4 regions of the Bradyrhizobium sp. HKCCYLRH3099 genome follow, and region 3 is predicted to be linked to each of the others. Evidence: predicted binding sites of a transcription regulator. Region 3 holds the regulator's gene; each other region holds the start of a gene.
What was found. Region 3 encodes PhoB, which activates phosphate uptake and scavenging genes when phosphate is short. Its sites were predicted from a motif close to TGTCATNNANCTGTCAT; they were not measured.

Region 1 (7,900 bases), on a different contig from region 3:
GCGACAGCTACAGCGGCCCGCCGCTGGTCTCGATCGAGAAGCGGATCGCCGACGGTCTCGGGCTCAAGCTCGGCGACGACATCGTCGTCAACGTGCTCGGGCGCGACATCACGGCGAAGATCGGCAACATGCGCACGATCGACTGGCAGGGCATGGGCATCAACTTCGTGCTGGTGTTCTCGCCGAATGCGTTCAAGGGCGCGCCCCACACGCACGTCGCCACATTGACCGAGGCCAACTCCGATGCCGCCGAGGACGCTCGCGTCATCCGCAAGGTGGCCGACGCCTTCCCGATGGTGACGAGCGTGCGGGTCCGCGAGGTGATGGAGACGGTGGGATCGGTCGTCTCCAACCTCGCACTTGCCATCCGCGGCGCCAGCGCGGTGACGCTGATCTCGGCCATCCTCGTGCTGGGCGGTGCGCTCGCCGCCGGACATCGCCATCGCGTTTACGACGCCGTCATCCTGAAGACGCTGGGCGCCACGCGGCTGCGCCTGCTCGGCGCCTACGCGCTCGAATATCTGATGATCGGATTTGCCACCGCGGCGTTCGGCGTGATCGCAGGCTCCGTCTCCGCCTGGCTGATCGTGACGCGGCTGATGACGTTGAGCTTCGCCTGGCAGGCCGGCAGCGCCGCGCTGGTCGTGCTCGCCGCGCTGGTGGTGACTGTGGGTCTCGGCCTCGCCGGCACGCTGCTGGCGCTCAACCAGAAGCCGGCAACGGTTCTGAGGAACCTTTAGGCCCCGGACGTTCGTGCCATTGTGCGTTCATGCCGCACGGTTAACGGGATTTTCACGGCGCAAACGCGCGCGGAGCGACATTCAGCCGCGCGTGGAAGCTTGCAGCAAATATGCTAGTTTCCCATTTAGGGAATGGGCTCAGAAGGCTGCCAAAGAGATCTGCCAAAAGATGGCGAATTTGCCGATGACGCAAATTTAATATCGATGGTAGCTTTGATGAGATAGGGTTTTTCGAGAACCGGCTGAAGGTCCTGCCAGGACCGGAGCGCCGGGCAACCAACGGGAATTCGACCATGTCGGACCTAGACCGCAACTATGCTTCACCCTTTGGCCGGGTGGCCGGGCGCGCCGATGCCGCGACCGTCGACGCCGGTCTGCGCGCCTACATGCTGCGCATCTACAATTACATGAGCATCGGCCTGGCCATCACCGGCCTCGCGGCACTCGGCGTCTACATGGCGTCGGTGACCGGCGATCCGGCGGCCGGCGTGTTCAAGTTCGGCAACGCCTATCTGACGCAGTTCGGCTACGCGATGTTCGTGAGCCCGCTGAAATGGCTGTTCATCCTGGCCCCGCTGGTCATGGTGTTCGCGATCTCGGCCGGCATCAACCGCCTCGCGCCGTCGACCGCGCAGATCCTGTTCTGGGTGTTCTCGGCCTTGATGGGCATCTCGCTGTCGTCGATCTTCCTGGTGTACACCCACACCTCGATCGTGCGGGTGTTCTTCATCACCGCGGCGACGTTCGGCGCGCTCAGCCTGTACGGCTACACGACCAAGCGTGACATGACGGGCATGGGCTCGTTCCTGTTCATGGGCCTGATCGGCATCGTGCTGGCGAGCCTCGTGAACCTGTTCCTGGCGAGCTCGATGCTGCAGTTCATCGTGTCGGTGATCGGCGTGTTCGTGTTCGCCGGCCTGACCGCCTGGGACACACAGCGCCTGAAGAACGAGTACATCTACGGCTACGCCTCCGCGGGCGGCGACATCGCCGAGCGCGCAGCGATCACCGGCGCCCTGTCGCTGTACTTGAACTTCATCAACCTGTTCACGCTGCTGCTGCAGCTCCTCGGACAGCGCGACTGATCCATCCGCTCGCAACACGAGCGACCTTCGAAGCCCCGGCCTCAGCGCCGGGGCTTTTCGTTTGTCCAGACGACTGAGAGCATGGCTCGCGCCGGGAGCGGCAGCCATGCTGCGACGATGTTGATCGGCTGCTTCGCCCTGGTATTGTTCCACCCATGTCCAACATCGAGATCCGGCCCACCCAGGAGGCCGACCTTCCCGCCATCACCGCCATTTACGGCCAGGCCGTCCGCGAGGGCACAGCCACCTTCGAGCTCGACCCGCCCGATCTGGCGGAGATGACCCGGCGCTTCCGGGCGCTGAGCGACGGCGGCTTTCCTTACGTCGCTGCCCTGCTGGACAGCGAGGTGGTGGGCTATGCCTATGCCGGGCCTTACCGTCCGCGCCCCGCCTATCGCTTCACGGTCGAGAACTCGGTCTATCTCGCGCCGACCAGCCAGCGCCGCGGCATCGGGATGCGGTTGATGCGGGCCTTGATCGAGGCCTGCGAGGAGCGCGGCTTCCGCCAGATGATCGCCGTCATCGGCGACTCCGCCAATGCCGGTTCGGTCGGCCTGCACACCGCCTGCGGTTTCCAGATGATCGGGACCCATCCGAGTGTCGGCCTGAAATTCGGCCGCTGGCTCGATACGGTCATGATGCAGCGGCCGCTTGGCACCGGCAGCAGCGACGTCCCGGCCTAGGTAACCTCGATCAGCGGGAGAGACGGCTCAGACCAGCGCCGGCTTCGGCGCGATCGCCAGCAGCACCCGCTCCAGCTCGTGGCCGCGGCGCAGGATCAGGCCGGTCGCCGAAATCACGCTGTACATGCCCTGCTTGCGGGCCAGCCGCGGGTCTTTCTCGATACGGTAGAGAGGCACCTCGGACGCCCGGCGGAAGACCGAGAACACGGCCCGGTCGCGCAGGAAGTCGATCGAGTAGTCGCGCCATTCGCCATCGGCGACCATGCGACCATAGAGATTGAGGATACGGTTCAGCTCAAGGCGGTCGAACGTCACCCGGGTCGGCGCTGCGGCCGCGTTGCGCGCCGCCGCGCGATTCTCGCTGGGGTCGGCATCCTCCGGGGTGAGGTTCATGAGCGTCCTCCTGTCATCCGTGTGACATGATCGCGCCAACCGGCGGAAGCCGCAAGGGGCCGTTTTCATTATCGAACTTCGCGGCGCCCGCGTCGAACGCGAGTTCCACGAACACGCAGGCGTCACGGGATCGTTAGCGGAATCATAATCGCGCCGCGTTTCCGCCTACGGACCGCCCCCGATCCTGGGCATAAGATTCGTGTGCGTTGGCCCGGTCCTTTCGGTTCCGGATTCCTCAGCCCCCAGCCCCCCGGGGTCGTCAGGATCGGGTCTATTCACAAGTAAGGCAAAGGGCCAACGCAAGTTGGTCCTTTTGCTTTTTGGCGCGAGCCCATCGATCGAGCCCATGGATCGAGCCCATGGCTTGATGCTGTGATGCGGACCGGCTGCCGCGGAGGGACCGGAGCCTTCCGCAGGCGGATGCGCTGCAAAGATGATCGGGGAGAGGTCTCAGCGCTCGGGAGCGCGCGCCGTCGCCGACGCCCGGCTCACCAGCGGCGGCAGATCGGAAAGGGCAGCGCCGAGCATCAGACCCGGCCGGTCGCGGCTGCCGTCCTGCAGATAGACCACGGCGCCATCGACGCCCTCACGGGCGATCTTGTCGAGCGGAACGCTCCAGTTCATCGGCGACCCATTCCAGTCGCCCAGCTTCATCAAGCCACGGACCACGTTGTAATAGGTGAGCTCCCGGCCGCCATTCTCGCCGCGCGCGACCTGGATCGGGACGACGCGCGCAATCGAGCCGACCCAGACCTCACCATGCTTGCGCGGCGCGTGCTCGCCGGCAGCGGCCACCGCCACTGTGAGCTCCTGGCCCTCGATCGACAGGCTGACCGGGACGGACATCACCGCGCCACCTCGGGCCGTTTCCTCGATCGCCCCTTCGATCGCGTCGCGATCGCTGCCGATCACATGCACGGAGCCGTTGACCACCGCCTGCGGGGTGTAGACCTCACGGTCGCCGCGCGCCCGCGAATAAGCGCGCTGCCGCGCCGTGAAGCGGGAATCGGCCAACGTGTCCTTCCAGCCGAGATAGTCCCAGTAATCGATCGGCAGGGACAGCGCGATGATGGTGGGATCGCGCGCGAGGTCGCCGAGCACCTTGTCGGCCGGCGGACAGGACGAGCAGCCCTGCGACGTGAACAGTTCGATCACCGCACGCGGGTCGGCGGCCGCCGGCCGGACGAAGGCAATGACCGCACAGACACCCAGCGCCGCGCGCGACCACCACGACATCTGTCCACTCATCGCCACTGTCCCGTCTGGACCACCGTCCGCTGCGCCCTAGCGCATCACCCTATCCGCGATGCCGTCCTCGTAGTTAACAAACCGAAAATGCAAAGGAGGCGGCCCTTGTCATAGGCCGCCTCCTTCATCACCCGCTACTCACTTCAGAGTGAGCCAAACTGTCGCATCGCGCTGTGGTTAAGCGGCGAGCTTGCGCAGCACGTAGTGCAGGATGCCGCCGTTCCGGTAGTAGTCCAGCTCGTCCAGCGTATCGATCCGGCAGAGCAGCGGCACCTGCTGCGCCGCACCGTTGGCCGAGATGATCTCGGCGGTCAGGGTCTGGCGCGGCTTCAAGTCGCCCTGGAGGCCCTTGATGGTGACCTTCTCGTCGCCCTTCAGGCCCAGCGACGACCACGACGTGCCCTCCTGGAACGTGAGCGGCAGCACGCCCATGCCGACCAGGTTCGAGCGGTGGATGCGCTCGAAGCTCTGGCAGATCACGGCGCGGACGCCGAGCAGGCGGGTACCCTTGGCGGCCCAGTCGCGCGACGAGCCGTTGCCGTATTCGGCGCCGGCGAACACCACCAGCGGCACGCCCTCTTCCTGGTACTTCATGGCGGCGTCGTAGATCGACATCTGCTCGCCGTCGGGCCAGTGCTTGGTCAGGCCGCCCTCGGGGATGTTGCCGTCGGCGCCCTTGAGCATGAAGTTCTTGATGCGGATGTTGGCGAAGGTGCCGCGCATCATGATCTCGTGATTGCCGCGGCGGGTGCCGTACTGGTTGAAGTCGGCCGGGCGGACCTGATGCTCGCTGAGGAACTTGCCGGCGGGCGAGGTCAGCTTGATCGAACCGGCCGGCGAGATGTGGTCGGTGGTGATCTTGTCGCCGAACAGCGCCAGCACGCGGGCCTCGACGATGTCCTTGATCGGCTCCGGCTCCTTCTTCATGCCCTCGAAATACGGCGGGTTCTGCACGTAGGTCGACGACATGTTCCAGCGATAGGTCTCGCTCTCGACGGTCTTGATCTTGCGCCAATTGGTGTCGCCCTTGAACACGTCGGCGTAGCGCTTCTTGAAGATCGACGCCTTGACGAACTTCTTGACGAAGTCATTGACCTCCTTCGTCGTCGGCCAGATGTCCTTCAGGTAGACCGGCTTCTTGTCCTTGCCGATGCCGATCGGCTCGACCGCGAGGTCCTTGGTCACGGTGCCGGCGAGCGCGTAGGCGACGACCAGCGGCGGCGAGGCCAGGTAGTTCGCCTGCACGTCCGGCGAGACGCGGCCTTCGAAATTGCGGTTGCCCGACAGCACCGCCGCCGCGACGACGCCATTGTCGTTGATCGACTTCGAGATCTCCTCCGGCAGCGGACCCGAATTGCCGATGCAGGTGGTGCAGCCGAAGCCGACCAAGTTGAAGCCGACCTTGTCGAGGTCCTTCTGCAGGCCGGAGTTAGCGAGGTATTCAGCAACCACTTGGCTGCCCGGGGCGAGCGAGGTCTTCACCCACGGCTTGGCCTTGAGGCCCTTGGCGGCGGCGTTGCGGGCCAAGAGGCCGGCGCCGATCAGCACGCTCGGGTTCGAGGTGTTGGTGCAGGAGGTGATGGCGGCGATGACGACGTCGCCATGGCCGATGTCGAAATCCTTGCCCTCGACCGGGAAGCGCTGATCGGCGCCATCCGGCTTCTTGTATTCGCCGGCCAGCGCGGTGGCGAAACCCTCGGCCACCGCGGGGAGCGCGATGCGGCCTTCAGGACGCTTCGGACCGGCCATCGACGGCACGACGTCGCCGAGATCGAGATTCAGCGTCTCGGTGAACACCGGGTCTGGCGACTTGGCGGTACGGAAGAGGCCCTGCGCCTTGGCATAGGCTTCGACCAGCGCGACGCGCGGTCCCTTGCGGCCCGAGGTCTTGAGATAGTCGATGGTCGCAGTGTCGACGGGGAAGAAGCCGCAGGTCGCGCCGTATTCGGGGGCCATGTTGGCGATGGTCGACTTGTCGGCGACCGAGAGATGGTCGAGGCCGGGGCCGAAGAACTCGACGAACTTGCCGACGACGCCGAGCTTGCGCAGCATCTGGGTCACGGTCAGCACGAGGTCGGTGGCGGTGACGCCTTCCTTCAGCGCGCCGGTCAGCTTGAAGCCGACGACGTCAGGCAGCAGCATCGACAGCGGCTGGCCGAGCATGCAGGCCTCGGCCTCGATGCCGCCGACGCCCCAGCCGAGCACGGCCAGACCATTGACCATGGTGGTGTGCGAATCAGTTCCGACCAGCGAGTCCGGATAGGCGACCTCGAAGGTGCCCTTGGTGCGGCCGACCGTCATCTTCTCCTTCTTGGTCCAGACCGTCTGCGCCAGGTATTCGAGGTTGACCTGGTGGCAGATGCCGGTGCCCGGGGGCACGACGGAGAAGTTCGAGAACGCCTTCTGGCCCCACTTCAGAAATTCGTAGCGCTCCTGGTTCTGCTTGTACTCCTCGGCGACGTTCTTGCCGAACGCCTTGTTGTCACCGAAGTAGTTCACGATCACCGAGTGGTCGATGACGAGGTCGACCGGCACCAGCGGGTTGATCTTCTCGGCATCGCCGCCGAGCGCCTGCATCGCATTGCGCATCGCGGCGAGGTCGACCACGGCGGGGACACCGGTGAAATCCTGCATCAGCACGCGCGCCGGGCGGAAGGCGATCTCGTGCTCCAGCGACTTCTTGCGCAGCCATTTCGACACCGCGACGATGTCGTCCTTGGTGACGGTGCGGCCGTCCTCGTTACGCAAGAGGTTCTCGAGCAGCACCTTCATCGAGTACGGCAGCTTCGAGATGTCCTTGAGACCGTTCTTCTCGGCTGTGGGCAAGCTGTAATAGATGTAGCTCTTCGTTCCGACCTTGAGGGTCTTGCGACACTTGAAGCTGTCGAGCGAGGTCATGCGTGGGAATCCCAATTGATCTGTATACCCTGAGGGGGTATTTTCGAACCGTCAGCGCGAGGCGCCGGATGGCTTGCAGCGGGCGATTGTGTGCTGCATCAAGGTCGGGCTTATAGAAGCTTTCTAACTGCGTCGCTACAGAGACAATCAAGTCCTGGCGTGGCATCACCCACAAATTCTCGCACGCTAGCCATCAATTTCGTAAGGGCTGTCACGACGCGCCATGCAGCAGTCTCCACCACCGTCTCCAAGGCTGTTCGGACACGACGTCAGATGCGTGCGCGGCGGCCGCGAGGTGTTCTCAAGCCTTGCCTTCGAGGCCCGCGCGGGCGAGGCGCTCGCCGTGACCGGGCACAATGGCGCGGGCAAGACCTCGCTGCTGCGGCTGATCGCGGGCCTCCTGCTGCCGGCCGGCGGCACCATCGCCATCGAGGGCGGCGAGGGTGAGCTGACGGTGCCCGAGCAGGCGCATTATCTCGGCCACCGCGACGCGCTGAAGCCGGCGCTCAGTGTGCGCGAGAACCTGACGTTCTGGGCCGACTTCCTCGGCGGCGGAATGACGCGGCCAATTCCGGATTGCCTGGCCGCCGTCGGCATCGCCCACGCGATCGATCTGCCGGCGGGCTATCTCTCCGCCGGCCAGCGCCGCCGCCTGTCCCTGGCCCGCCTGCTTGCCGTGCCGCGCCTGCTGTGGCTGCTGGACGAGCCGACAGCCGCGCTCGACGTCGCCGGACAGGCGATGTTCGCAGGGCTGATGCGCGAGCATCTCGCCGGCGGCGGCCTGATCGTCGCAGCGACGCATGGCCCGCTGGGCATCGACACGCGAGAGCTGCGGATTGGAAATTGAGCTGAT
Region 2 (7,900 bases), on a different contig from region 3:
TGATGTGGGACGAGATCGCAGCAGAAGTGGCGCGCGAATTCCCTGATGTGACCTGGGACAAGATGCTGGTCGACGCGATGACCGTGCGCATGACGCTGCAGCCGAAGACTTTGGACACCATCGTCGCGACCAATCTGCACGCCGACATCCTGTCAGATCTGGCCGGCGCGCTCGCCGGCAGCCTCGGCGTCGCGCCGACCGGCAACATCGATCCGGAGCGGCGCTTCCCGTCGATGTTCGAGCCGATCCACGGCTCGGCCTTCGACATCACCGGCAAGGGCATCGCCAATCCCGTCGCGACGTTCTGGACGGGCGCGCAAATGCTCGAGCATCTCGGCGAGAAGGAGGCTGCGATCAGGCTGATGGCGGCGGTCGAAAAGGTGTGTGCGGCCGGCATCCTGACGCCGGATGTGGGCGGCAAGGCGACCACGAAGGAGGTGACGGACGCGGTGATCGACGCGATCCACGGCTCGAACGTCTGAGACGTGCAATCCGTCCGTACAATCTCGGCGTGTCCGGGGTTGCGCTTGCAATGGACGCCGCGGGCGGTATATCAGCCGCTCCACCGCGTCCACGCGTGCCCGAGGGCATGCGCGTCATAGAGATGCGATAGTCGGGTTGGGGAGAAAGGACACATCATGCGTCGTCACCGTCGAGCCAAGATCGTCGCGACCGTCGGCCCCGCCAGCAATTCACCGGAGATGCTGAAAGCGCTGTTTCTTGCCGGCGTCGACACGTTCCGCCTCAATTTCAGCCACGGCACGCAGGCCGATCACGCCAAGGTCCACGCCGCGATCCGCGCGCTGGAGAAAGAGGTGCAGCGGCCGATCGGCATCCTGATGGATCTGCAGGGACCGAAGATCCGCGTCGGCACCCTGCGCGACAAGAAGATCCAGGTCGAAGCCGGCGAGACGATTCGGTTTGTCCTGAACGGCACCGAAGGCGACAGGACGTCGATTCCGCTGCCGCACCCGGAAATCTTTGCGGCGGTCGCGCCCGGTCACGATCTTCTGATCGACGACGGCCGCGTGCGCGTGCGCGTCACCGGGCTCGGCGACGACTGGATCGAGGCCAAGGTGATCGTCAGCGGCGCGATCTCCAATCACAAGGGCGTCAACCTGCCGGGCACCATTCTCGAACTGTCGCCACTGACGGCGAAGGACCGCTCCGATCTCGCCTTCGGCCTCGACCTCGGCGTCGACTGGGTGGCGCTGTCCTTCGTGCAGAAGCCGTCCGACGTGATCGAGGCGCGGGGGCTGATCGACGGCCGCGCCGGCATCATGTCCAAGATCGAGAAGCCGGCGGCACTGGATCGCATCGACGACATCATCCAGCTCTCGGATGCGATCATGGTGGCGCGCGGCGATCTCGGTGTGGAAATTCCGAATGAGGATGTGCCGGGCAAGCAGAAGGAGCTGGTGCGCGCCTGCCGTCTCGCGGTGAAGCCGGTGATCGTGGCGACGCAGATGCTGGACTCGATGGTGGCGACACCGACGCCGACCCGCGCCGAGGTGTCCGACGTGGCGACCGCGATCTACGACGGCGCTGATGCTGTGATGCTGTCGGCGGAATCGGCCAGCGGGCAGTATCCGCGTGAGGCGGTCGCGATGATGGACAGCATCATCAAGGCGACCGAGAAGCACAAGATGTACGGCTCGATCATCCAGGCGACGCAGCCCAATGAGGAGCAGACGCCGCCGCATGCGGTGGCGACCGCTGCGGCCGACCTCGCCTCCGCGATCCATGCCAAGGCGATCGTGGCCTATACGTCGAGCGGCACCTCGGCCTCGCGCGTGGCGCGCAAGCGGCCGAGCCTGCCGATCCTCGCGATCACGCCGAACGAGGACACCTCGCGCCGCATGTGCCTGTTGTGGGGCGCGCACAGCGTGCTGTCGCAGGACGTGCAGAGCTACGAGGAGATGGTCGAGCGCGCGACGTTCTTCGCCGTGCAGGAGGAATTCGCCGACAAGGGCGACCTGCTGGTCGTCGTCGCCGGCATCCCGTTCGCGCAGGCCGGCACCACCAACAATCTGCGCGTCGTCACCGTGCCGAGATAGGAGATCGATCAGGCCGCCGGTTCGGCGGCGAAGACGCAGAGACGCGGTGTGCGGAACAGAGGGGAGCGATCGGCCGGAACGGCGGCGCAGCGGTCGATCACATAGGCGATGCCGTTGCGATTTGCGTAGGCGAGGCGCTGATCGAGCGAGGTCAGTTCTCCGACGTCGGTGTAGCGGGTGAGCCAGATGGGGTAATAAGACGGACTCCACATCGCCCCCGCGCCGCGCTTGTAGTCGACCCAGACGCGGCGATGGGCTTCCGTTTCGAAGATGCTGGCCCGCGTCAGCGCCGCGTCGCGGCGCTCCTGATCGGGATCCTCGCCGGGCTTTGGCGTGGCCCGGGCCGGGGTCAGGAAGATCGCCGAAGGCGGTGTCGCGCCGCGCGCCCAATCGCTGAGAGCGCGCCATTCGGCGAGGCTCTCGGAAAGCTGCCGGTCGACCGCGTAGTTGACCCGCGTCGCCATCGGAAACACGACCAGCGCCGCCACGGCAATGGCCGCGTAGCCGGCGAGACGACCGGGACCTGCACTCGGCGACCAGCGTTCGACAACGGCGGGTCCGAGCAGAATGAGGGGAACGCTGAGGACGAAGGCATTGGTGCGTGAGGTCAGGACCAGCACGACGACCGCGCCGAGCAGAAACAGGGGGCGCCGGTCATCGCGCAACCAGCGTGTCGCCAGCGCAGCGGTCGCGAGGCCGGCGACGAGATGGATGATGCCGCTCGATCGCAGCAGATGGAGGTTGAGCAGGGTCGGCGAGGTCGACAACAACGGCAGCGCCGCGCCGAGCGCATAGAGCAGCAGAAGGCCGGCATAGGCCGCTCGCAGCGGCTGCGACGCGGCGCCGAGACGGAAGAGAGACGAGAGGCCGAGCAGGATGATTCCGCCGAGGGCGACCAACTCGGATGGAGCAATGGTGTCGATTAGGACGTGCTCGCCGAAATACTGGCGCAGGTAGTGCGCATAATCGAACGCGATCGGCCGGCCGAATTCCGGGTTGCCGAGGATGTTGGCAAGGACGGGGAGCGTCAGCAGCAGGCAGGGCACGAGGCCGAGCAGCACGTCCCGGCACAGGACCTTGAAGCTGATCTGCCCGCGGACGAGTTGGCTCACCGCCATGCATCCGATCGGCAGCACCAGCCACACGGCCATGAAGGCGTTGATGAAGAACGTCAGCCCGACCAGCGTCATCGTGCCGACATAGCGGCGCTTCGCCGCAAAGTAGATCGCGAGCAGGGTGGTGCCGTTGGCGATTTCCGAATGCGTGAAAGTGTTCAGAAACAGCCCGCCCATCCCGGCAAAGCTGCTTCCGACCAGGAACGCGGTCATGGAGATCACGAGGCTGAAGACGATCCTGTCCCGCAGAGTATGGATGCCCATCAGCGACGCGCAGCACAGGAAGCCGAGGAAATTGACCAGGCGTGACAGGAACGTCAGTGAAAGAAAGATCAACTCCTGCCTGCCGACATCGGCGGATCCGAGCGGCAGCATCCAGACGCCGGAGGCGAAATGGCGGAGCGACTGGATGAAGGCGTCGTCGCGAAACTGGGGTTCGTCGTACAGGCGCGCGAGGATCGGCAGGTGAAAGACGTTGTTGTCGACGCCGAACGCAAACCCGGTGTGAAGCAGCGAAATGATCGATGCGACGGCCGCGATCAGGACAGTCTCGACCGCTGCGCGCGCGGTGTCGGACTGTCCGCGCTCGGTTTCCGATGCCGGCCATCTGGCGAGATCCGGAATGAACTCCGTCGTCATCGGTCCTTGGCCATGGGAGGAACGGGTTTTGCGGGCAATTATCGTCAACATGAACCAGGGGTCGTAAAGTATTCCTGAAAGTATGAACGCGCAGCACTCCTCTGGAGGCCCCAGGAGAGGCCGACGCCGTCGCCCAATCTTTGTGCGGCACGGCCGCGCGCGATGTCCCGTTGAGCGCCGCTCCTGTCGCCTGATTGTCGCACCGCGCTGGTATCGCGGGGCAGTGGCGGGGGACAGCGCGAGTCGTCGCGCATGGTGTCGGAAGCGGCAGGATGGGTTCTGCCGAACTGACCTTGTCATTGCGGTGTCATCAGGGACTGTTAGGTGGGCGCGCATGGGACTTGAGACTGCTGGTGAAGAAAGCCCGACGCGGCGCTTTCGTACGCTCTTCATCTCCGACGTTCATCTCGGGGCCCGCGGCTCGCAGGCCAATCTTCTCGTCGATTTCCTGCGTCACCACGATGCCGATACGATCTATCTGGTCGGCGACATCATCGACGGCTGGGCGCTCAGATCCAGCTGGCACTGGCCGCAATCGCACAACGATCTCGTCCAGAAGATGCTGCGCAAGGCGCGCAAAGGCGCCAAGGTCGTCTACGTCCCCGGCAATCACGACGAGTTCCTGCGCGGCTATTACGGCACGCATTTCGGCGGCATCGACGTCGTCGAGAACATCGTGCACACCGGAAAGGACGGCAAACGATACCTCGTCATTCACGGCGACATCTTCGACCTCGTCGTGCAGAACGCCCGCTGGCTCGCCCATCTCGGCGACAAGGCGTATGACTTCGCGATCCAGATGAATCGCCTGGTGAACTTCTTCCGTCGCATGTTCGGCGTGCCGTATTGGTCGCTGTCGCAATGGGCCAAGCAGAAGGTCAAGAATGCGGTGAACTACATCGGCGCATTCGAGACGGCGCTCGCGGCGGAAGCCCGGCGGCATGGCGCCGATGGCGTGATCTGCGGCCACATTCATTGCGCCGTGATCCGCGACCAGGACGGCATCCGCTACATGAACTGCGGCGATTGGGTGGAGAGCTGCACGGCGCTAGTGGAGCATGAGGATGGCCGGTTCGAGATCCTGACCTGGACCGATCCGCAGCGGCAGCCGGCCCCGGTTCCGCAGCTCACGGCCCGCGCCGCCTGAAGGCCGCGCCCGGCTTGCCTCGCGGCGATGGGGCGCGGTAAAATAGGGCATGACAGCCCATGCCCCGATCCTGCCCGTCACCGTTGCCGATATCGATGCGGCCGCGGCCACGCTTGCAAATGTTGCCGTGCGCACGCCGCTGCTGCCGGCCCCGGTCCTCAGCGACCGGCTGAAGGCCAACGTGTTCGTGAAGCCGGAGGTGCTGCAGCGGACCGGCTCGTTCAAGTTCCGCGGCGCCTACAACAAGCTTGCCTCGATTCCCGAGGCCGATCGCGCCAACGGCGTCGTCGCGTTCTCCTCGGGCAATCATGCGCAGGGCGTCGCCCATGCCGCGCAGCTGTTCGGCATGGATGCCACGATCGTCATGCCCTCGGATGCGCCGGCCGCCAAGCGCGAGCGCACCAAGGCTTTCGGCGCCGATGTCGTGCTCTATGATCGCGACCGCGAAGATCGCGAGGCGATCGCGCGTGAGATCGCCGCGAAGCGCGGTTCGACGGTGGTGCCGCCTTACGACGATCCCTTCGTGATCGCTGGGCAGGGGACGGTCGGTCGCGAGATCGCGGAGGATCTGTCGGCGCTCGGCTTGTCGCCGGATGTCGTGATCGTGCCGGCTTCGGGAGGTGGATTGCTGGCCGGGGTCTCGACCGCGGTGAAGGCCCGTTTTCCGAGCACGCAGATGGTCGTCGCCGAGCCCAAGGGCTTCGACGACCATGCGCGCTCGCTCCGGGCCGGGCATCGCGAAGCCCATGATGCGAAGGGCCGTACGATCTGCGATGCCCTGATGGCCGCCATCCCCGGCGAGATCACCTTCGCCATCAACAGCCGGCTGCTGTCGGCGGCCGTCGAAGCCTCGGATGAAGAGGTGGGCCGGGCGGTCGGCTTTGCCTTCAGGGAGCTGAAGCTCGTCGTCGAGCCCGGCGGGTCGGTGGGGCTGGCGGCCGTGCTCGCCGGTCGTCTGGACGTCGCCGGCAAGACGGTAGTGATCGTTCTCTCCGGCGGTAATGTCGATGCCGAACTGTATGCGAAGCTGATTGCCTGAAGCGCGCGGCGTCAGCGAAAACCGAGACCGCCGCGTGCAAATCCTCCACCCGCTGGACGCGGGCCGGACTGGACAAAATGGGGTGATCCAGCGCCGCGCATCGTTGACGGACTTCGCGCGAACGTCGGGCGCTGAGAATTCATGGTCTTGAACGGACCGGAATTGCCGGGAACCGGACGCCGGGCCTCTCGGCTTTCGAACGGACGTCCCGGCGGAAACCGTTTGAGGGGATCACGCTGAATCCTTGTCGCTCCAGGCGGATTCGCGGTCGGTCCGGTCTTGTCGACGATCTTGGACTGGCCAGGAGGCCGCGGCTCGAGCACCTTGTTGGGAGCCGTGTTGCCGAGAGGCTTGTTGCCCGTGATCACCGTCGGGGGGACCGGCTGACGCGGCGGCATGTTGGGGGGCGGCAATCTCGGCAGCGGGCCAGGCCGGCTCTGCATCTGCTCGGCCGGAGCGAGCGGCCGCGCCGCCGGCATGATCTGCGGCGACATCATCAGACGGCTCGGCTGCAACACCGGGATGGGCCGAGGCTGGGCCTGCAGGCGCAGCGCGACGGGAGCGTAGGGGCTGTCGGCGTAGGTTTCGCTGAAGCTCTTGTAGGCGGCCGGCGAATTGGCCAGCACGGTCTGGTGCCACGCCGTCGCCTGAACCAGGCCAGCGAGCACAGCACGGATCCGGTCCGCGAGCGGGTCGCGCGGATAGAGCTCGATGAACTCGCGATAGTATTGCGGACGGTTCTCGGACAGCACGTAGTCATACGCCTGCCGGACCGACCGGCTGGGCAGGTTCGCCGCCATCTGCACGACCGGCGCCTTGTCGGCAGGGCGGCCGGCTGCAACCAGCGTGTCGCCGAAGAAGGTGAAGTCGCTGGTCAGCGATGAACTCTCCCACGGCGTCTGACGTCCGTCGGTGCTCTGGTTCACTTGCAGGCGGATGCGCTTGAACATCTGCTCGATCGGCAGGTTCGGCTGGCGCGCGAGATTGAGAAAGGCCTGCGTATAGGGACTGTGCTCGCCGCGGCCGTCGAGCGCCTCTTCGCCGGGCGACGTCGAATAGCCGACGATCGAACCGTTGGGCGCATCGACGATCGCCAACCCGCGTCCGGCATCGTTGACGGCAGGAAACGGATTGTTGCGGCAGGCATCGAGCACGACGATCCGCATCCGGCTCGGAATGGCATCGAGCGTCGCCATCAGGTCGACGAGACGGACCGTGCTTGTCGTCAGATCGGAGGGGGCGGAGATGCGGGCGTCGACGGGAATGAGATAGTTCTCGCCCGCGAGCTGGATGCCGTGACCGGCGTAGTACACCATCGCCACTGCATTGGGCCCGTGCGCCGCCAGCCGGCTCGAGAAGTCCTGCACGACCTGCACCATCTCGCTCTGCGTCAGGTCGGTGGCGGTGATCACTTCGAAGCCGGCCGAGTTCAGCAGCTTGGCGACGGCACGGGCGTCGTTGTCGGGATTTTCCAGCCGCGGCGCGTTCTGGTACTCGCCATTGCCGATGACGAGCGCCACGCGCGGCTCGACGCCCTGGGGGGACGCGATGGCCGTGCTCTCGGCCATTGCCGGCGCGGGCGAAGCAAGGGCGCGGGGCGGGGCCTGAAGGATATCGAGGTCGCTGTTAGCAGCCCAGCTCGCGTTCGGACCGAGCCAGGCCGTCAGGCCGAGCAGCGCGGTCGCGAACAGCGATGTCCAAGACGGTCCTTGGCGACGGACGGGCGTGATGGACACGGCGTTCTCCTCGAGCATCCACAAAGAGATGACTTGAGGATCAAGCTACGAAGAGCGCGAACGGATGTACGTGATCCGCGTCACCCAGCGACCGGAGCGTTCGCCGCTGACATCGTCGCAGCCGCCCGTACGTCTCGCAGGGGCGAGCGGCTCGGGTGTTACGAGAA
Region 3 (7,900 bases):
GCAGGTGCATTCCAGACCGTGCATCCAGATGACAGGCGTGCGCGGCTTGGTCTCGAGCGCATTGGCGATGCGCGCCGACGCCAGCGGCCCGAGGCCGAGGCTCGTCGCGGTCAGGCTGCAGAACTTATGGAAGCTGCGCCGCGTGATGCCCTGGCGCCGGATCACGCTGTAAAAAGTTTCCGTCGTCGCGCCCATGAGTCCTCCCCCCGATATCGCGTTGGCGATCATCCGATCGCGATCTGGCGAGAGGGGACAGCAAGATGCGGGCCAGCATTAGTGCTGAATTTGAATCATAATGATTCCAGATGGTTGGGATGATGCCTGCTGATCAGCAAACAGGTCAGAGACTCGGATCGGCCGAATATCGGAAATCACGCGCTTTGCACCCGACAAGCTACTTTCCGCCCTCGCGAAGCGCGCTCAATGCGCGGTGCAGACCATGCAGGGATCGAACGACCGCACGACATGCTGGATGCTGACGGCGCGCGCGCCGGCCTCGCCGACCTCCGTTCCGACCAGCGCCTGTTCGAGCGGGCCTGCGATGCCGTCGGCATCGCGCGGCGAGAAGTTCCAGCTGGTCGGCGCGATGATCTGATAGCGCGCGATGCGGCCGGAGCGCACGGCGAGCCAATGCCCGAGACTGCCGCGCGCGGCTTCGACAAGGCCGACATAGTTGCCATCGGCCGCCTCGCCGCTGGTTTCGCAGAACGGCTCGCTGAGGCGCAGACTCTTGATCCAGCCTTCGATCGAGATTGCAAGCTGCGCCGTCTCGATCAGGCGTGCGATGACGCGATTGCGGACATTGCTGCCGCTCTCAGACAGCAATGCTGTGATCAGCTGCTGGCCGTGGACCGCTTGCCGCGCCAGCGCGCCGACCTCGACGGGATCTCCCGCAAGCCGCGGCGCCTTGCACCAGCTATAGGCGTCAGGCTTGTCGGCATCCGGCTCGGTGCGGCTCTCGGCCGGATCGCGCGACGTATCGCGCATCCAGGCGTGCGACACGTCCTCGGTGATCTGACCGGACGGCAGCGCTTCGATCTTTCCATCGGAGGTCCGAAGCCCGGCCCGAAAGCGCGCAGCATCAGCATCGTGATACGCGCCAAAACTCATCAGCAGACCGGGTCCCGGCCCCAGATGCGCGAGATCGAGCGCATCGGCCAGGCGAAGGAAGTGCGCGAAGTCGCCGCCGCGCCCGTCGCGCCACTGATCGAGTTCATCCGGCGTCGACAGCGCCAGCACGTGTTCGAGCTTGTCGGCAAACACAACGCGTTCGAGAAAGCCGCGAAACGACGCCGCGATCGCATTCAGCCGGATACGCTCGCCAAGCTCAATCGCACGCGTCGTGCCGCCCGGCTGGAACGCTAGGCTATGCGGCCATTTGCCTGCGATGACGCCCATGATCTCCAGCAGCCGCGCCCGCGCCGGCAGCGCCTCGCGGGCCGCGGATCCCTTGGTGGCAGTGAAGCGCTCGGCCGCTGCGCCGTGCCACGCGTGAGACGCGTAGGCGTCGCGGGCGAAGTCGGGCATGAAGAAGATGTAGAAGTGGGTGAGATGATCGGCGGCGTTCTCGGCCGCGTGCGCGATGTTGGTCGCGAGCACGCCATTCGGCGCTGGGACCACGCCCATCGCCTGACGCAATGCAGCCGCCGCCGCGATCGACTGCGACACCGAGCAGATGCCGCAGATGCGCGGCGCTATCACCAGGGCATCTAGCGGCGGCCGCCCTTCCAGGATCTGCTCGAAGCCGCGGTAGAGCGGCGCCGTCACTTCGGCGCGCGCGACGCGGCCGCTGTCGATATCCAGGCGGACTTCGAGATCGCCCTCGACGCGGTTGAACGGGCCGACCGTGATCCGCGTCATGAGCTGCGCTTATCGCCGGAGCGGCTCGGCGGCACCACGACGTGGTCGGCGGTCGCATTGACGCGCACACGGCGCGGCGTTGCCGATTTCGACAGCGCGGCCAGCGCGACGAACCAGGCCTTGGGCATGTCGGTCGGGAGCCCCACAGGGATGCCCGCGAGCTTCGCCGTCTGCAGATAGTTCTGCGTGCTCTCGAAACCCGGCGAGGTGCAGGCAATGCAGGCATAGCCGCCCTTGGTGCAGGAGCCACCGCCGTTCCAGGAGCGCTGGTTGCAGTCGCCGACGGCTTGCGTCGCGCGGCAGCCCAGATGCTCCATCAGGCAGCCGCGTTCCGACATCGTTTCCGCGCTCGCCTTGAACTCATAGAACTCGTTGCGCGAGCAGCCGTGATGCGCGAGGTGGTTGGCGATGAAGGTCGGGCGCCCGACGGCGTCGAGACCGCCCGCCGTGAGGTCGCCAGCGGTGAGCGCCAATAAGCTTTCCATCACCCAGCCGGGATGCGGTGCGCAGCCCGCGACATTGATGACCGGCAGCCCGCGCTTCGAGCGGAAGCCGGAGCCGAGCGCACCGCCGGCATCGCTGCCCTCGAACTGCAGCCCGACGGCGTCGGTCGGATTGCTCCCGGCCGCGGGAATGCCGCCATAGGCCGCACAGCTTCCAACCGCGACGACGTAGTCGGCAAGCGGGGCGAGATCGAGCAGCCAGTGATAGATCGAGCGGTTGGTGCCGGCGAGCATGTTGAAGCGACCGCTGAGATGCGGTCCGCGCGCGACCGAGCCTTCGAGCACCAGCAGATCGAGCCGCTCGCGGCCGTCACGGATCGCGTCGAGCAGCTCGACGACCTCGTCGCCGGTCTCCTCGCTGACAGAAGGGTGCCAGATCAGGTCGATGCCGGATTGGCGCAGCTCGTCGAACCAGCCGGAGGCGCCGCTTTCCAGGATCGACATCGTGCAGCCGCCGCAGCTCGCGCCCTGCAGCCACAGCATCCTGGTCATTCCCTCCGCGCCGGCCATCGTGAGGTCCTGCCCTCAGCACAGCTTCATGCTGTCGTGTTTGGTATCTCCCCGGGGTTTAGCGTCCCCGCACGAAGGGTGGCAAGCGCCGCGTCGGCCTCGGAACCGCGCGGGCGGCGGTTGAAGAATACGGCGCCGGCCCAGATCAGTCCGAACAGGACGACCGCGACGATCCCCAGGTCGGCGATTCCGTCACCGAGCGCGCTCGCAACATCGGCCCACGTTCCGGTCAGGCCGAACAGCGGCGCCAGCAGCGTGGCGGCCTCGACGCCGCCGATCACCAGCGCGATCATCACCGACAGCCCGGTGATCACCAGATTGTAGCGTCGCTTGCGGGCGGGATCCGTCAGCGCCCAGCGGTAGGCGCCGACCATCAGCATGCCGTCGGCGGTGTCGACGGTCGCCATCGCCGCGGCGAACAGCGCCGGGAATACCAGGATATGCACCAGGCTCTCGCCGCGGGCCGCTTCGGTCGCCGACAGGCTCAAAAGACCGATCTCGCTGGCGGTGTCGAAGCCAAGGCCGAACAGGAAGCCGAGCGGGAACATATGCCAGGCGCGCGACACGACCCGCAGCACGGGCCGCAGCAGACGAATCAGGAGGCCGTTGCCGGGGCTCGCGCTGTCCGTCTCGGGCCGGGGCGAGCGGCGCCAGAGGTTCACGAACAGGACGAGGTTCGCCAACGCGATCAGCAGCAGGAAGCCGGCCGACACCGAGGTGCCGATGGCGCCGCCGATCGCGCGGATCGCACTGTCCTCCCGCAACAGATCCGCGCCGGCGACCAGGCTCACGACGATGGTGGCGATCACGACGACGCTCGAATGGCCGAGCGCGAAGTAAAGACCCGCGGCGCGCGGCGCATCGCCGTCCTGCACCAGCTTGCGGACCACATTGTCGATCGCCGCAATATGATCGGCATCGACGGCGTGGCGGAGGCCGAGCAGCCAGGCCAGCAGCGCGGTGCCGACGATGGCCGGGCGGTCGGCGTAGAGCGCGAACGCCCAGGCCCAGGCGAGCGCATTGGCGAGCACAAGGCCGGCCAGCAGCATCGCATTGCGACGCCCGACCGGCCGCAGCCAGGCTGGAACGAAACGCGCGGAGCGAGGATGATCAATTGGCAAAATCGTCATACTCGGACAAGAGAGCAAGACCTGCGCCAAAAGGCAAGGCTCGCACTGCCGCGCCCAAATCACTTGCAAATCAACCCTCGTCGCCCGTGCGGCTGAGGTTCCCAGCATTGCTTTGGCAATCCGCTATCCGGTCACGCACAAACATTGACCAGCCGGTGTCCAACTCTCTTCCCTTCCTGTCCCTCCCCTCACCGCGCGGATGCGCTCTGCGCGGCGATCTCGCGCCGCACGGCCGCCTCAAACTGGCTGGCGGACGCGGCGAACATCAGCCGCGTCTCCTCGTGGAACGCCGAGAAGATCCCGACCACCACCGGCTCGCCGCCGATCTCGGCCAGGATCGGCGAGCCAGAATAGCCGAAATTGGCAAGGCAATGCACGGTAAGGAGACGGGCGTCCCTGGTCATGCTTGCGCTGCAATTGCGCTGGCCGGTCGGCGAATAGCGCCGCTCCTGGCCATAGCCGATCTCGGAGATCGTACCTGCCTTGGTCGCAGCCGCGAGGTCATCCCGGCTCACGGACTTCACCGCCACCGGCTTCGAGGGCAGCGCATCCTTCAGGATGATCAGCGCCCAGTCGGCTGGCGAGCGGTCCAGCGACCATTTGTCGTGCTGGGTCGGAATGAACTCAGGCGCCACGATCAGCTTGTCGGCGACCGACGAGGCCGCGGGAGTGCCTCTGTTCATGCCAGCGAGGAAATGGACGTTGCCGGGGCTGACCTGCGCGACGCCGTTGAAGACACAATGCGCCGCCGTGAGCACCACGCGCGGCGCCACCAGCGTGCCGGTGCACGAACCTCCCGTGCTGTATTGCGCCACGGTCACGACACCGATCGAGGAGGCCGGCCAGGAGGTGGGATCGACGACGTCGCCGAAGTGGCGGTCGAGACCGAGCAACTGCTCCGCGCGCGGATTGGCAATCCCGGCATCGACCGATTCCGGCTTCGGCCGCCACGCGGCAATGGTGGCCTCGGCCTGGCGCCGCTGCGCTTCGCTGAGCTTCACTCTCTGAATCTCGCGGCCGGCCGACCTGACGCCGTTGCGGCCGGCCATCACGAGCCAGGCATAACCCTGGATGACGTCCCGGGTCATGACCTCGCCGTCGAGCATCATCAGGCCTAGCATGTATTGCGACTGGGCAAAGCCCTGCGCGGCGGCGCGATTGAACCAGCGGGCGGCTTCGCCGTGATCGCGGGCGGCGCCTTCACCGTTGAAATAGGCGATGCCGAGATAATGCTGGGCGACGGCGAGCCCTTGATCGGCGGCCTTGCGGTACCAGACCAGCGCCTCCGCCTGGTTGCGCGGGGCGCCCAGGCCGAAGGCCTGCATGAATCCGACATTGAACTGCGCGCGCGCGTCGCCCTTGGCGGCGAGCGGCTGGAGCCGGCGTAACGCCGCCGCCGGCTGTCCATTCGAAGCCGCAGCGACGGCGTCCTCGAGCTCGGCGGCCGCGGCATTGCCGGCAGCCACAAGCAACAAGGCTAACAAGATAGCGAACGTCCTGATCATTGTGTCTGCCGAGGTCCGACCATGATGATGGGAACTCGATCACACAGGATCAAGACGGCAACGGCGTGACCGCGCGATCAGGCCTGCTCGCCCGTCACGCCTGCTCCGACTTGGCGAAGCGGTCGTCCAGCGCATAGCCGGCGCCACGCACGGTGCGGATCGGATCCTGCTCGCGGCCGGGATTGAGCAGCTTGCGCAGGCGGCCGATGTGCACGTCCACCGTGCGCTCATCGATATAGATGTCGCGGCCCCAGACGCTGTCGAGCAACTGCTCGCGGCTGAACACGCGGCCGGGATGCTCGAGGAAGAATTCGAGCAGGCGGTATTCGGTCGGGCCGAGATCGATCGGCCGGCCCGAACGCGCGACGCGGCGCTTCTCGCGGTCGAGCTCGATGTCGCCATAGGACAAGACGGTCGCCAGCCGCTCCGGGCTCGCGCGCCGCAGCAGGCCCTTCACGCGCGCCAGCAGCTCCGGCACCGAGAACGGCTTGACGATGTAGTCGTCGGCGCCGGTCGCAAGCCCCCGCACACGCTCGCTCTCCTCGCCGCGCGCGGTGAGCATGATGATCGGCAGCTGCTTGGTCTCGGACCGCGCCCGCAGCCGCCGGCACAGCTCGATGCCGGACAGGCCCGGCAGCATCCAGTCGAGCACGACCAGATCGGGCACGCGCTCCTTGAGCCGCGTGTCGGCCTCGTCGCCGCGCGCGACGGTCTCGACCTCGTAGCCTTCGGCCTCGAGGTTGTAGCGCAGCAGCGTCGTCAGCGCCTCCTCGTCCTCAACCACCAGAATTCGCGCACCCATGTCGAAATCGTCTTTCTCAGTTACCGGGGATCGTGGTCGCGAAGCTGGTCATGTCGCCTTTCGGGCGCTTGTCCATGATCTGCTGGCCCTCGATCATATAGAACACCGTCTCGGCGATGTTGGTGGCGTGGTCGCCCATCCGCTCGATGTTCTTGGCGCAGAACATCAAATGGATGCAAAACGAGATGTTGCGCGGGTCTTCCATCATGTAGGTCAGGAGCTCGCGGAACAGCGAGGTGCAGATCGCATCGACCTCCTCGTCGCCCTTCCACACCGTCATCGCCGCCGGCAGGTCATGCGCCGCATAGGCGTCCAGCACCGTCTTGACCTGCGACTGCACCAGGTCGGTCATGTGCTCGAGGCCGCGGATCAGCTTCAGCGGATGGAAGTCGCTCTCCAGCGCGGCGACGCGCTTGCCGATGTTCTTGGCGAGGTCGCCGATGCGCTCCAGATCGGTGGCGACGCGCATCGCGCCGACGATCTCGCGCAAATCCACCGCCATCGGCTGGCGGCGGGCGATCGTCAGCACCGCGCGCTCCTCGATGATGCGCTGCAGCTTGTCGACCTCGGCGTCGGCGGCGACCACCTTCTGGCCGAGCGCCACGTCGCGCCGCACCAGCGCGTCGACGGAATCGACGATCAGCCGCTCGGCGAGGCCGCCCATCTCCGACACCAGCCGGGTCAGGTCCTGCAGATCGCTGTCGAACGCCTTGGCGGTATGTTCACTGGCCATGTTGATCTCCTGAAGAATGCTGTCGGCGTCAGCCGAACCGGCCGGTGATGTAGTCCTGGGTCCGCCGATCGCTCGGCGAGGTGAAGATCTTGCTGGTCTCGTCGAACTCGATCAGTTCGCCGAGATACATGAAGGCGGTCTTGTCGGAGACGCGCGCCGCCTGCTGCATGTTATGGGTGACGATCGCGATCGTATAGTTCTCCGCGAGCTCCTGGATCAGCTCCTCGACCTTGGCGGTCGAGATCGGGTCGAGCGCCGAGCATGGCTCGTCGAACAGGATCACCTCGGGCCGGACGGCGACCGTGCGCGCGATGCACAGGCGCTGCTGCTGGCCGCCGGACAGCGACAGGCCGGAGGCGTTGAGCTTGTCCTTGACCTCGTTCCACAGCGCGCCGCCGCGCAGCGCCTTCTCGACGCGGTCGTCCATCTCGGACTTCGAGATCTTCTCATAGAGCCGGATGCCGAAGGCGATGTTCTCGTAGATCGTCATCGGGAACGGCGTCGGCTTCTGGAACACCATGCCGACCCGCGCGCGCAGCAGATTGAGATCGAGCTTGGGATCGAGGATGTTGGTGTTGTCCAGCATCAGCTGGCCGGTGGCGCGCTGGCCCGGATAGAGATCGTACATCCGGTTGAAGATGCGCAGCAGGGTGGACTTGCCGCAGCCGGACGGGCCGATGAACGCCGTGACGCGGTTGGTGCCCAGCGTCAGGTTGATGTTCTTCAGCGCGTGATGATCGCCGTAATAGAAGTTCAGGTTGCGCGCGGTCACCTTGGCCGGCGCCTCGGGGAGCGGCTGGCCGTGAAGGGTGTGAGCGGGCTGACTGACGGAGACGGACAGTTCGGTCATTTCGTTT
Region 4 (7,900 bases), on a different contig from region 3:
CGCGACGTAGTGCTACCGGCGCTTGCTCCGGCCCTGGTCGCCTCGGGCGCGATCGCGTTTGCCACCGCCATGGGCGCGTTCGGCACGGCGTTCACGCTTGCGACTAGCATCGACGTGCTGCCGATGCTGATCTACACAGAATTCACTCTGGCGGGAAATCTCGCGACCTCGGCGGCGTTGTCGGTCGGGCTGGGGGTGATGACGTGGCTGATCCTGGCGCTGGCGCGCAGCTTCGCCGGTACCTCTGTCGCGGCGGCGGGCTAGTCGCGTGCGCAGCCGAATCCTCTTCACGCTTCAGTTCCTGTTCACGCTGCTCGTCGCGGCGTTCCTGGCCGTGCCCGCCGGCCTCTCGATCGCGGCCGGGGTCACCGTCAACTACTTCCGCGGGATCCAGTCCGGCGTGACGCTGCAATGGGTCGTGCAGGTCTGGGAGCTCTATGCCGGCACGATCCTGGCGTCGATCATGATTGCGCTCGGCACGCTCGCCGTCACGCTCGTGGTCGGCGTTCCCGCCGCTTACGCGCTGTATGTCCGCGGTGGACGGCTCGCGCGGATGGTCGAGGAGATCATCACCTTGCCGCTCGCTATTCCCGGGCTTGCGATCGCGCTGGCGCTGCTCTTGACCTATGGCGGCTTCGGCAGCTTCCGCCGCTCGTGGCTGTTCATCCTCGCTGGCCACGTCGTCTTCACGATGCCATTCATGGTGCGCTCGGTGATGGCCGTGTTCGCCACCATCGACGTCAAATCGCTCGACGAAGGCGCCGCCTCCGTCGGCGCCTCGCCGTGGCGCCGCTTCGTCGACGTCATCGTTCCCAATGCCGCGCCGGGAATCCTGGCCGGCAGCCTCATGGTCGTCACGCTCTCGCTCGGAGAATTCAACCTGACCTGGATGTTGCACACGCCGCTGACCAAGACCTTGCCGGTCGGCCTCGCCGACGCCTATGCGTCGATGCGCCTCGAGGTGGCCTCGGCCTATACTCTGATTTTCTTCGTCCTGATCATTCCGCTCCTGGTCGCCATGCAGTGGATCGGCGAAAGGGGAGGTGCAAGGTGAGCACGATGACCCGTCACGGCGCGGCGCTGAAGGTTGAGAATTGCGGCAAGACATTCGCAGACGGCACCAACGCGCTCGCGCGCGCCACGCTCGACATCGCGCAGAGCGAAACGCTGGTGCTGCTCGGCCCGTCCGGTTGCGGCAAGACCACCTTGCTGCGGATCGTCGCCGGTCTCGAGACGCCCGACGCCGGCGGCCGCGTGCTGTTCGACGGCAAGGACCAGACCAGGCAGCCGATCGAGAAGCGCAATGTCGGCATGGTGTTCCAATCCTATGCGCTGTTTCCCAATATGTCTGTCGCAGAGAACATCGGCTATGGGCTCAAGATTCGCGGCGTCTCGCGGGCGCAACGCGCCGCGCGCGTCGCCGAGCTGGTGGCGCTGACCAATCTGGCCGGTCTCGAAGACCGCCGCATCGATCAGCTGTCGGGCGGACAACGCCAGCGCGTCGCGCTCGCGCGCGCCGTTGCCGTCAGGCCGAGCGTACTGCTGCTCGACGAGCCGCTCACGGCGCTCGACGCCGCCTTGCGCGAGCGGCTGCGCGGCGAGCTCAACAGCCTGCTGCGCACCCTCGGCATTACCGCGATCTATGTGACCCACGACCAGGCCGAGGCGATGGAGCTTGGGGACCGCATCGTCGTGATGCGCAAGGGCGCGATCGCGCAGGTCGGGACGCCGCGCGAGATCTATTTCGAGCCCGCCAGCCGCTTCGTCGCGGAGTTCGTCGGCGCGGCCAACATCATCGAGGCACCGATCGCGGACGGCCATCTCGTGCTGCCCGGAGGCCGCCAGCCTGTTGCCGAAGGTGGTTCGCAAGCGAAGGCTGTCGCGATGGTTCGCCCGGAGACGATCGGGATTGCCGACGTGTCGGCCTCGTGCCTGACCGGCGTGGTTGATAGCGTTCGCTTCGCCGGCGACCGCCAGCGCATCGTCGTGCGCGATGCCGCATCCGTCGCATTGACGGTGGACGCGCCGAACACGATCAGGGTCGGAGCAGGGGAGCGCGTCGGACTGTCGATCGCGCCGAACTCCATTCGTCTGCTGCCAGAGGAAGGCCGAACGGCATGAGCACGCGTCCCGTCACCATCGCCCAGATCTCCGACCTGCACATCAAGGCGCCCGGGCGGCTCGCTTATCGCCGCGTCGATACCGCGCAGGCGCTGGCGCATTGCATTGCGGAGCTCAACCGGCTCGCGCCGAAGCCTGATCTCGTCGTGATCTCCGGCGATCTCGCCGACACGCCGTCGTCGGCCGAGTACGAGCATCTCAAGGGATTGCTGGCCGAGCTGACGATTCCCTTCGTCGCGGTGCCCGGCAATCATGATTCACGCGAACTGATGCGAGCCGCATTCCCGGATCATTTCGGTGCTGGCAGGCCCGGTCCGCTCAACCGGCATGTCGAGCTGCCGGAGCTCGATCTGCTGCTGCTCGATTCCAGCGTGCCCGGTCATCCGCATGGCGAACTCGAAAGGGCAACGCTCGATTGGCTCGACGACACGCTGTCCGCGCGTCCCGACAAGCCGGCGCTGATGTTTTTGCATCATCCGCCGTTCGCCACCGGCATCTGGCACATGGACCGGCAGAACCTGCTCAATGCCGACGAACTCGCCGCGGTCGTTGCGCGTCACCCGCGGCTGCAGTTGATCGGCTGCGGCCACGTGCATCGTGCCACGCTAACCCGGTTCGCCGGCATTCCCTGCATGATCTGTCCCGCGCCGAACCACGCCGTCGCGCTTGATCTCGCCGAGCTGCAACCGCCATCCTTCCGGGTCGAGCCGCCCGCCTTCCACTTGCACGTTTGGTTTCCAGGCGCAGGCTTCGGCATCCTCGTGACGCATCAGGTGCCGATCGGTGCGTTCGACGGACCGCATCCCTTCTTCAATCCGGATGGCTCTCTGATCGACTGAGCCGCAGACCCACCGTCGCGTCTAGCTCTCCACCTCGAAGGTCACGCGCTCCGCGGCGAAGCGTGAGCGCTTGACGACGAGCGGCGTCCCGTCGGCGTCGATGTCGGTGCTGTCGACCACGAGCACGGGGCGGCCCAGCGCGAGATCCAGGCGTGCCGCATCGCTCGCATCGGCGATGTCGGCGGTGATGCGGGTCGATCCGCGGCGATAGTCGCGAATGCCGAAATGCGCGAGCAGCGCCGTCATCGAACGGGCCGAGGCGAAGATCGAGCCGGCGTCGGGAAACCGCTCAGTCGACAGCCATGACGTGCTCACGCAGATCGGTGTCTTGTCGGCAAAGCGCAGCGCGTCGATGCGCGTCAGCGCTGCGCCGGCCTTCACGCCGAGCACGCGCGCAAGATCGCGCGTCGCCGGCTCTTCGCCGGCGGCCAACATTTGTCCACGCGGTTCGCGGCCGCCGGCGCCGACGATCTCGGAAAAGCGCGTGCGCGATCGCAGCGGATAGGACAGCCGCGGGGCCTCGACATAGGTGCCGCTGCCGCGCTCGGCCCGCACCAGGCCGCGTTCCGCGAGCGTCGCGAGCGCACGCCGCACCGTGTGGCGGTTGACGCGGTATGTCTCGGCGATTTCGGTCTCGCCCGGCAGGCGCGTCCCGGGCGCGAAGCGGCCGCCGGCGATGTCGCGCTCGATCCCGTCGGCCACGCGCCGCCACAACGCGACGCCCGAAGGAGCGTCCTGCATGCTCATCCCCGGTTCTCCGCCCTTCGGGTCGCGAAAATCACGTCCATGTCATCAAACAGTCATGGCGTCCCGTTACGAAGTTGTCTAGTATCATAGACAACTTCACGACGGCAAGAGCGGATGGAGATGGACGCCAAAACGATGCAGGAGCGGCGCAGGACGGCGATGCAGGTCCTCTCACACGCCTCGCATGCGGATATCGCAGCCAGGCTGGAAGGCCTTGGGCTGCCGGATCATCAGGATCTGCGCGCGGCGGAGAACGGTCTCGTCATGCTGCGCGGCCGGGTCGGTGGCGATGGCGCTCCGTTCAATCTCGGTGAGGCGACGGTGTCGCGTGCGGCGGTTCGGCTCGGGAGCGGCGAGGTCGGCTTCGGCTACGTGCTCGGGCGCGATGGCGGCAAGGCGCGGCTGATCGCGCTCTGCGACGCGATGATTCAATCGCAGGCCCATGCTCAAGGCGTCCTCACGCAAGTGGTCGCCCCGCTGCAGGCGCAACTGCAGGAAGACCGCCGGCGCCAGGCCCAGGAGGCTGCGGCGACGCGCGTCGACTTCTACACGATGGTCCGAGGAGAAGGCTGATGGCCATTGTGACGTCCGAGCTTCAGCCCGGGTTTTCCGACAAGGTTCTGGCAGCGCAGTCGACGTTCCGCACGGTGATGGAAGCCATGGCGCGGCCTGGCAGCGTGCGACACATCGAGGCTCCTGTGGGGCGGCCTGCATGCTTGATGCACGGTACCGCCGCGATCGCGTTGACGCTGTTCGATCACGACACCCCGATCTGGCTCGATGCGCCGTTGGCCGCAGCCGCGGAGGTCGGTGCCTGGCTCAAATTTCACACGGGGGCGCCGATCACTGGCAAGCCCTCGCACGCGAGCTTCGCGCTGGTGGCCGCGCCCGACACGCTGCCTGATTTCAGCTCATTCGCGCTAGGTTCCGCCGAATATCCCGACCGTTCGACGACGTTGATCCTGCAGGTGGCGAGCCTGTCCGCTGGCCGGACCTTTCAGTTGCGCGGCCCGGGCATCGACGGAACGGCGACATTCGCCGCGTCGATCGCGCCGGCCGATCTGTTCGAGCGGCTGTCGATCAATGAGAGACTGTTTCCGCGCGGAATCGATGTGGTGCTGGTCGACGGTTCGTCGATCGTTGCCATCCCGCGCACGGCGCGGCTCGTCGCCGCAGGAGGTTGAGGCATGTATGTCGCCGTCAAGGGTGGCGAGCGCGCCATCGAGAATGCGCATCGGCTGCTGGCGCATGAGCGTCGCGGCGATCGCAATGTGCCGGATCTGTCGCTGGCGCAGATTTCCGAGCAACTCGGCCTCGCCGTCGATCGCGTGATGAGCGAGGGCTCGCTGTATGATCGCGAGCTCGCCGCGCTGGCCATCAAGCAGGCCCGCGGCGATCTGATCGAGGCGATCTTCCTGGTGCGCGCCTTCAGGGCGACATTGCCGCGCTTCGGTGCGAGTGAGCCGGTCGATACCGGTGCGATGCGGGTGCAGCGGCGGGTATCGTCGACGTTCAAGGACATCCCGGGCGGGCAGGTGCTCGGCCCGACCTTCGACTACACGCACCGCCTGCTCGATCCGCAGCTTGCGAAAGGGGCCGATCCCGAGTCCCCTGCGATGGCCGAGGCCTCGACTGCGCCGACGCCGCGAGTGACCGACATTCTTGGCCAGGATGGTCTCATCGAGCCGTCGCCGCAGGCGGAAGCCGGCGCTCCCGTTGGGGACCTGACGCGTGATCCCCTCGGCTTTCCGGCGGGGCGCGATCTGCGGCTGCAGAATCTCGCGCGTGGTGACGAAGGCTTTCTGCTTGCGCTTGGCTATTCGACGCAGCGCGGCTACGGCCGCAACCATCCGTTCGCCGGCGAGATTCGCTTCGGCGAGGTCGAGGTCGAGTTCTTCGCCGAGGAGGTCGGCTTTGCCGTGCCGCTCGGCTCCATCGAGCTGACCGAGTGTCAGATGGTCAATCAGTTCAAGGGCTCGGCCACCGAGCCGCCATGCTTCACCCGCGGCTACGGCCTCGCTTTCGGCCAGAGCGAACGCAAGACGATGTCGATGGCGCTGGTCGACCGCGCCCTGCGCGCGCGTGAACTGGGTGAGGACGTGATCGCGCCGGCGCAGGACGAGGAATTCGTGCTGTCTCATTCCGACAATGTGCAGGCGACCGGCTTCGTCGAGCATCTGAAGCTGCCGCACTATGTCGATTTCCAGTCCGAGCTTGGCCTGTTGCGCAAGCTGCGTCAGGAGTTCGCGGACGCCCATGCGGCTCCGGCCATGAAGGAGGCCGCGGAATGAACGCGCCGACCTACAATTTCGCCTATCTGGACGAGCAGACCAAGCGCATGATCCGCCGTGCGATCCTGAAGGCGATCGCGATCCCCGGCTATCAGGTGCCCTTCGCAAGCCGCGAGATGCCGATGCCCTATGGCTGGGGCACCGGCGGCGTGCAGGTCACCGCCGCCATTCTGGGACCCGCTGATGTGCTCAAGGTCATCGACCAGGGGTCGGACGACACGACGAATGCGATCTCGATCCGCAAGTTCTTCGCCAAGACGGCGGGGGTCGAGACCACGACCTCGACGGAAGCCGCGACCGTGATCCAGACCCGGCATCGCATTCCCGAGGCGCCGCTGCGCGACGGGCAGGTGCTGGTCTATCAGGTGCCGATTCCGGAGCCGCTGCGCTTCCTCGAGCCGCGCGAGACCGAGACGCGGCGCATGCATGCGCTGGCCGAATATGGCCTGATGCACGTCAAGCTGTATGAGGACATCGCGCGCTTCGGCCATATCGCCACCTCCTATGCATATCCGGTCAAGGTCAATGCGCGCTACGTGATGGATCCGTCGCCGACGCCGAAATTCGACAACCCCAAGATGGACAATTGTCCGGCGCTGCAATTGTTCGGCGCGGGCCGCGAGAAGCGGATCTATGCCATTCCGCCGTACACGCCGGTCGTCTCGCTCGATTTCGAGGACCACCCGTTCACCCGCTACAAGTTCGATGCGCCCTGCGCGCTGTGCGGCGCGGAGGATTCCTATCTCGACGAGATCGTGACCGACGACAAAGGCAGCCGCATGTTCGTCTGCTCCGATACCGACTATTGCGAGGGCCGGCAGGCCGCGGGGCATCGCGGCGTCCAGAGCGCCGCTCCGCACAAGGAGACCGCTCATGGCTGAGATGATCGGCGCATCCGACCAGCCGCTGCTGGTCGCCGAGGGGCTTGCCAAGAGCTATGGCCGTCTCGCCGCCTGCCGCGACGTGTCCTTCGTGCTCTATCCGGGCGAGGTGCTCGCCATCGTCGGCGAATCCGGTTCGGGCAAGTCGACGCTGCTGCAGATGCTGTCGGCGCAGCTTGCGCCGAGCGCGGGGCGCGTGTCCTACCGGATGCGTGACGGTGTGCTGCGTGATCTCGCCGAGCTTGGCGAGGCCGAGCGCCGCTTCCTGTTCCGGACCGATTGGGGCTACGTGCATCAGGATCCTGCGCAGGGCCTGCGCATGGCGGTCTCTGCCGGCGCCAATGTCGGCGAGCGGCTGATGGCGGTGGGCTGGAACAATTACGGGCGGATCCGTCAGACCGCATCGTCCTGGCTCGAACGCGTCGAGATCGACGTCGCGCGAATCGATGACGCGCCGCGCACCTATTCGGGCGGCATGCGGCAGCGGCTGCAGATCGCGCGCAATCTGGTGACCGAGCCGCGGCTCGTGTTCATGGACGAGCCGACCGGCGGGCTCGACGTGTCGGTGCAGGCGCGCCTGCTCGACCTGATGCGCAGCCTCGTCAACGAACTCGGCCTCGCGGCGATCGTCGTGACGCATGATCTTGCGGTCGCGCGGCTGTTGTCCCATCGTGTGATGGTCATGAAGGAGGGGCGGGTGATCGAGACCGGCCTCACCGACCAGGTGCTCGACGATCCGCGCGAGCCTTACACGCAGCTTCTCGTCTCCTCGATCCTGCCGCCATGAGCCAGACCGCAATGACCGTGATGATCGATATCGAAAAGGCCGAGAAGACCTTCACCATGCATCTGCAGGGCGGCATTTCGCTTCCCGTGGTGCGCGGCGTCTCGTTCCAGGTGATGTCAGGCGAATGCGTGGTCCTGTCGGGTCCGTCGGGCGCGGGCAAGTCGTCGATCCTGAAGATGATCTTCGGCAACTATCGCTGCGACGCCGGCCGTATCGCGGTCCGGCATCAGGGCG

Region 1: the regulator PhoB is predicted to act here: its motif matches at 2,913-2,929, upstream of ACQR1Y_RS30190 (DUF2794 domain-containing protein).
Region 2: the regulator PhoB is predicted to act here: its motif matches at 4,106-4,122, upstream of ACQR1Y_RS29355 (UDP-2,3-diacylglucosamine diphosphatase).
Region 4: the regulator PhoB is predicted to act here: its motif matches at 3,748-3,764, upstream of phnF (phosphonate metabolism transcriptional regulator PhnF).

The regions. Positions count from the first base shown of each region.
Region 1 is NZ_JBNPTW010000022.1:29,306-37,205, reverse strand. It holds gene ACQR1Y_RS30205 (ABC transporter permease) at 1-740, shown strand, start outside; gene ACQR1Y_RS30200 (Bax inhibitor-1/YccA family protein) at 1,034-1,825, shown strand; gene ACQR1Y_RS30195 (GNAT family N-acetyltransferase) at 1,981-2,508, shown strand; gene ACQR1Y_RS30190 (DUF2794 domain-containing protein) at 2,536-2,901, opposite strand; gene ACQR1Y_RS30185 (DUF1223 domain-containing protein) at 3,352-4,137, opposite strand; gene acnA (aconitate hydratase AcnA) at 4,327-7,047, opposite strand; gene ccmA (heme ABC exporter ATP-binding protein CcmA) at 7,271-7,894, shown strand.
Region 2 is NZ_JBNPTW010000020.1:118,900-126,799, forward strand. It holds gene ACQR1Y_RS29340 (tartrate dehydrogenase) at 1-482, shown strand, start outside; gene pyk (pyruvate kinase) at 639-2,057, shown strand; gene ACQR1Y_RS29350 (hypothetical protein) at 2,066-3,811, opposite strand; gene ACQR1Y_RS29355 (UDP-2,3-diacylglucosamine diphosphatase) at 4,146-4,958, shown strand; gene ACQR1Y_RS29360 (threonine ammonia-lyase) at 5,008-5,997, shown strand; gene ACQR1Y_RS29365 (caspase family protein) at 6,009-7,733, opposite strand; gene ACQR1Y_RS29370 (hypothetical protein) at 7,892-7,900, opposite strand, start outside.
Region 3 is NZ_JBNPTW010000017.1:6,375-14,274, reverse strand. It holds gene ACQR1Y_RS26375 (hydrogenase small subunit) at 1-195, opposite strand, end outside; gene ACQR1Y_RS26370 (nickel-dependent hydrogenase large subunit) at 421-1,860, opposite strand; gene ACQR1Y_RS26365 (HupU protein) at 1,857-2,873, opposite strand; gene ACQR1Y_RS26360 (HoxN/HupN/NixA family nickel/cobalt transporter) at 2,900-3,922, opposite strand; gene ACQR1Y_RS26355 (trypsin-like serine protease) at 4,192-5,508, opposite strand; gene phoB (phosphate regulon transcriptional regulator PhoB) at 5,603-6,310, opposite strand; gene phoU (phosphate signaling complex protein PhoU) at 6,327-7,043, opposite strand; gene pstB (phosphate ABC transporter ATP-binding protein PstB) at 7,072-7,893, opposite strand; gene pstA (phosphate ABC transporter permease PstA) at 7,890-7,900, opposite strand, start outside.
Region 4 is NZ_JBNPTW010000002.1:474,288-482,187, forward strand. It holds gene ACQR1Y_RS07565 (ABC transporter permease) at 1-264, shown strand, start outside; gene ACQR1Y_RS07570 (ABC transporter permease) at 269-1,054, shown strand; gene ACQR1Y_RS07575 (ABC transporter ATP-binding protein) at 1,060-2,121, shown strand; gene ACQR1Y_RS07580 (phosphodiesterase) at 2,118-2,960, shown strand; gene phnF (phosphonate metabolism transcriptional regulator PhnF) at 2,982-3,707, opposite strand; gene phnG (phosphonate C-P lyase system protein PhnG) at 3,828-4,280, shown strand; gene phnH (phosphonate C-P lyase system protein PhnH) at 4,280-4,891, shown strand; gene ACQR1Y_RS07600 (carbon-phosphorus lyase complex subunit PhnI) at 4,895-5,998, shown strand; gene ACQR1Y_RS07605 (alpha-D-ribose 1-methylphosphonate 5-phosphate C-P-lyase PhnJ) at 5,995-6,879, shown strand; gene phnK (phosphonate C-P lyase system protein PhnK) at 6,872-7,666, shown strand; gene phnL (phosphonate C-P lyase system protein PhnL) at 7,678-7,900, shown strand, end outside.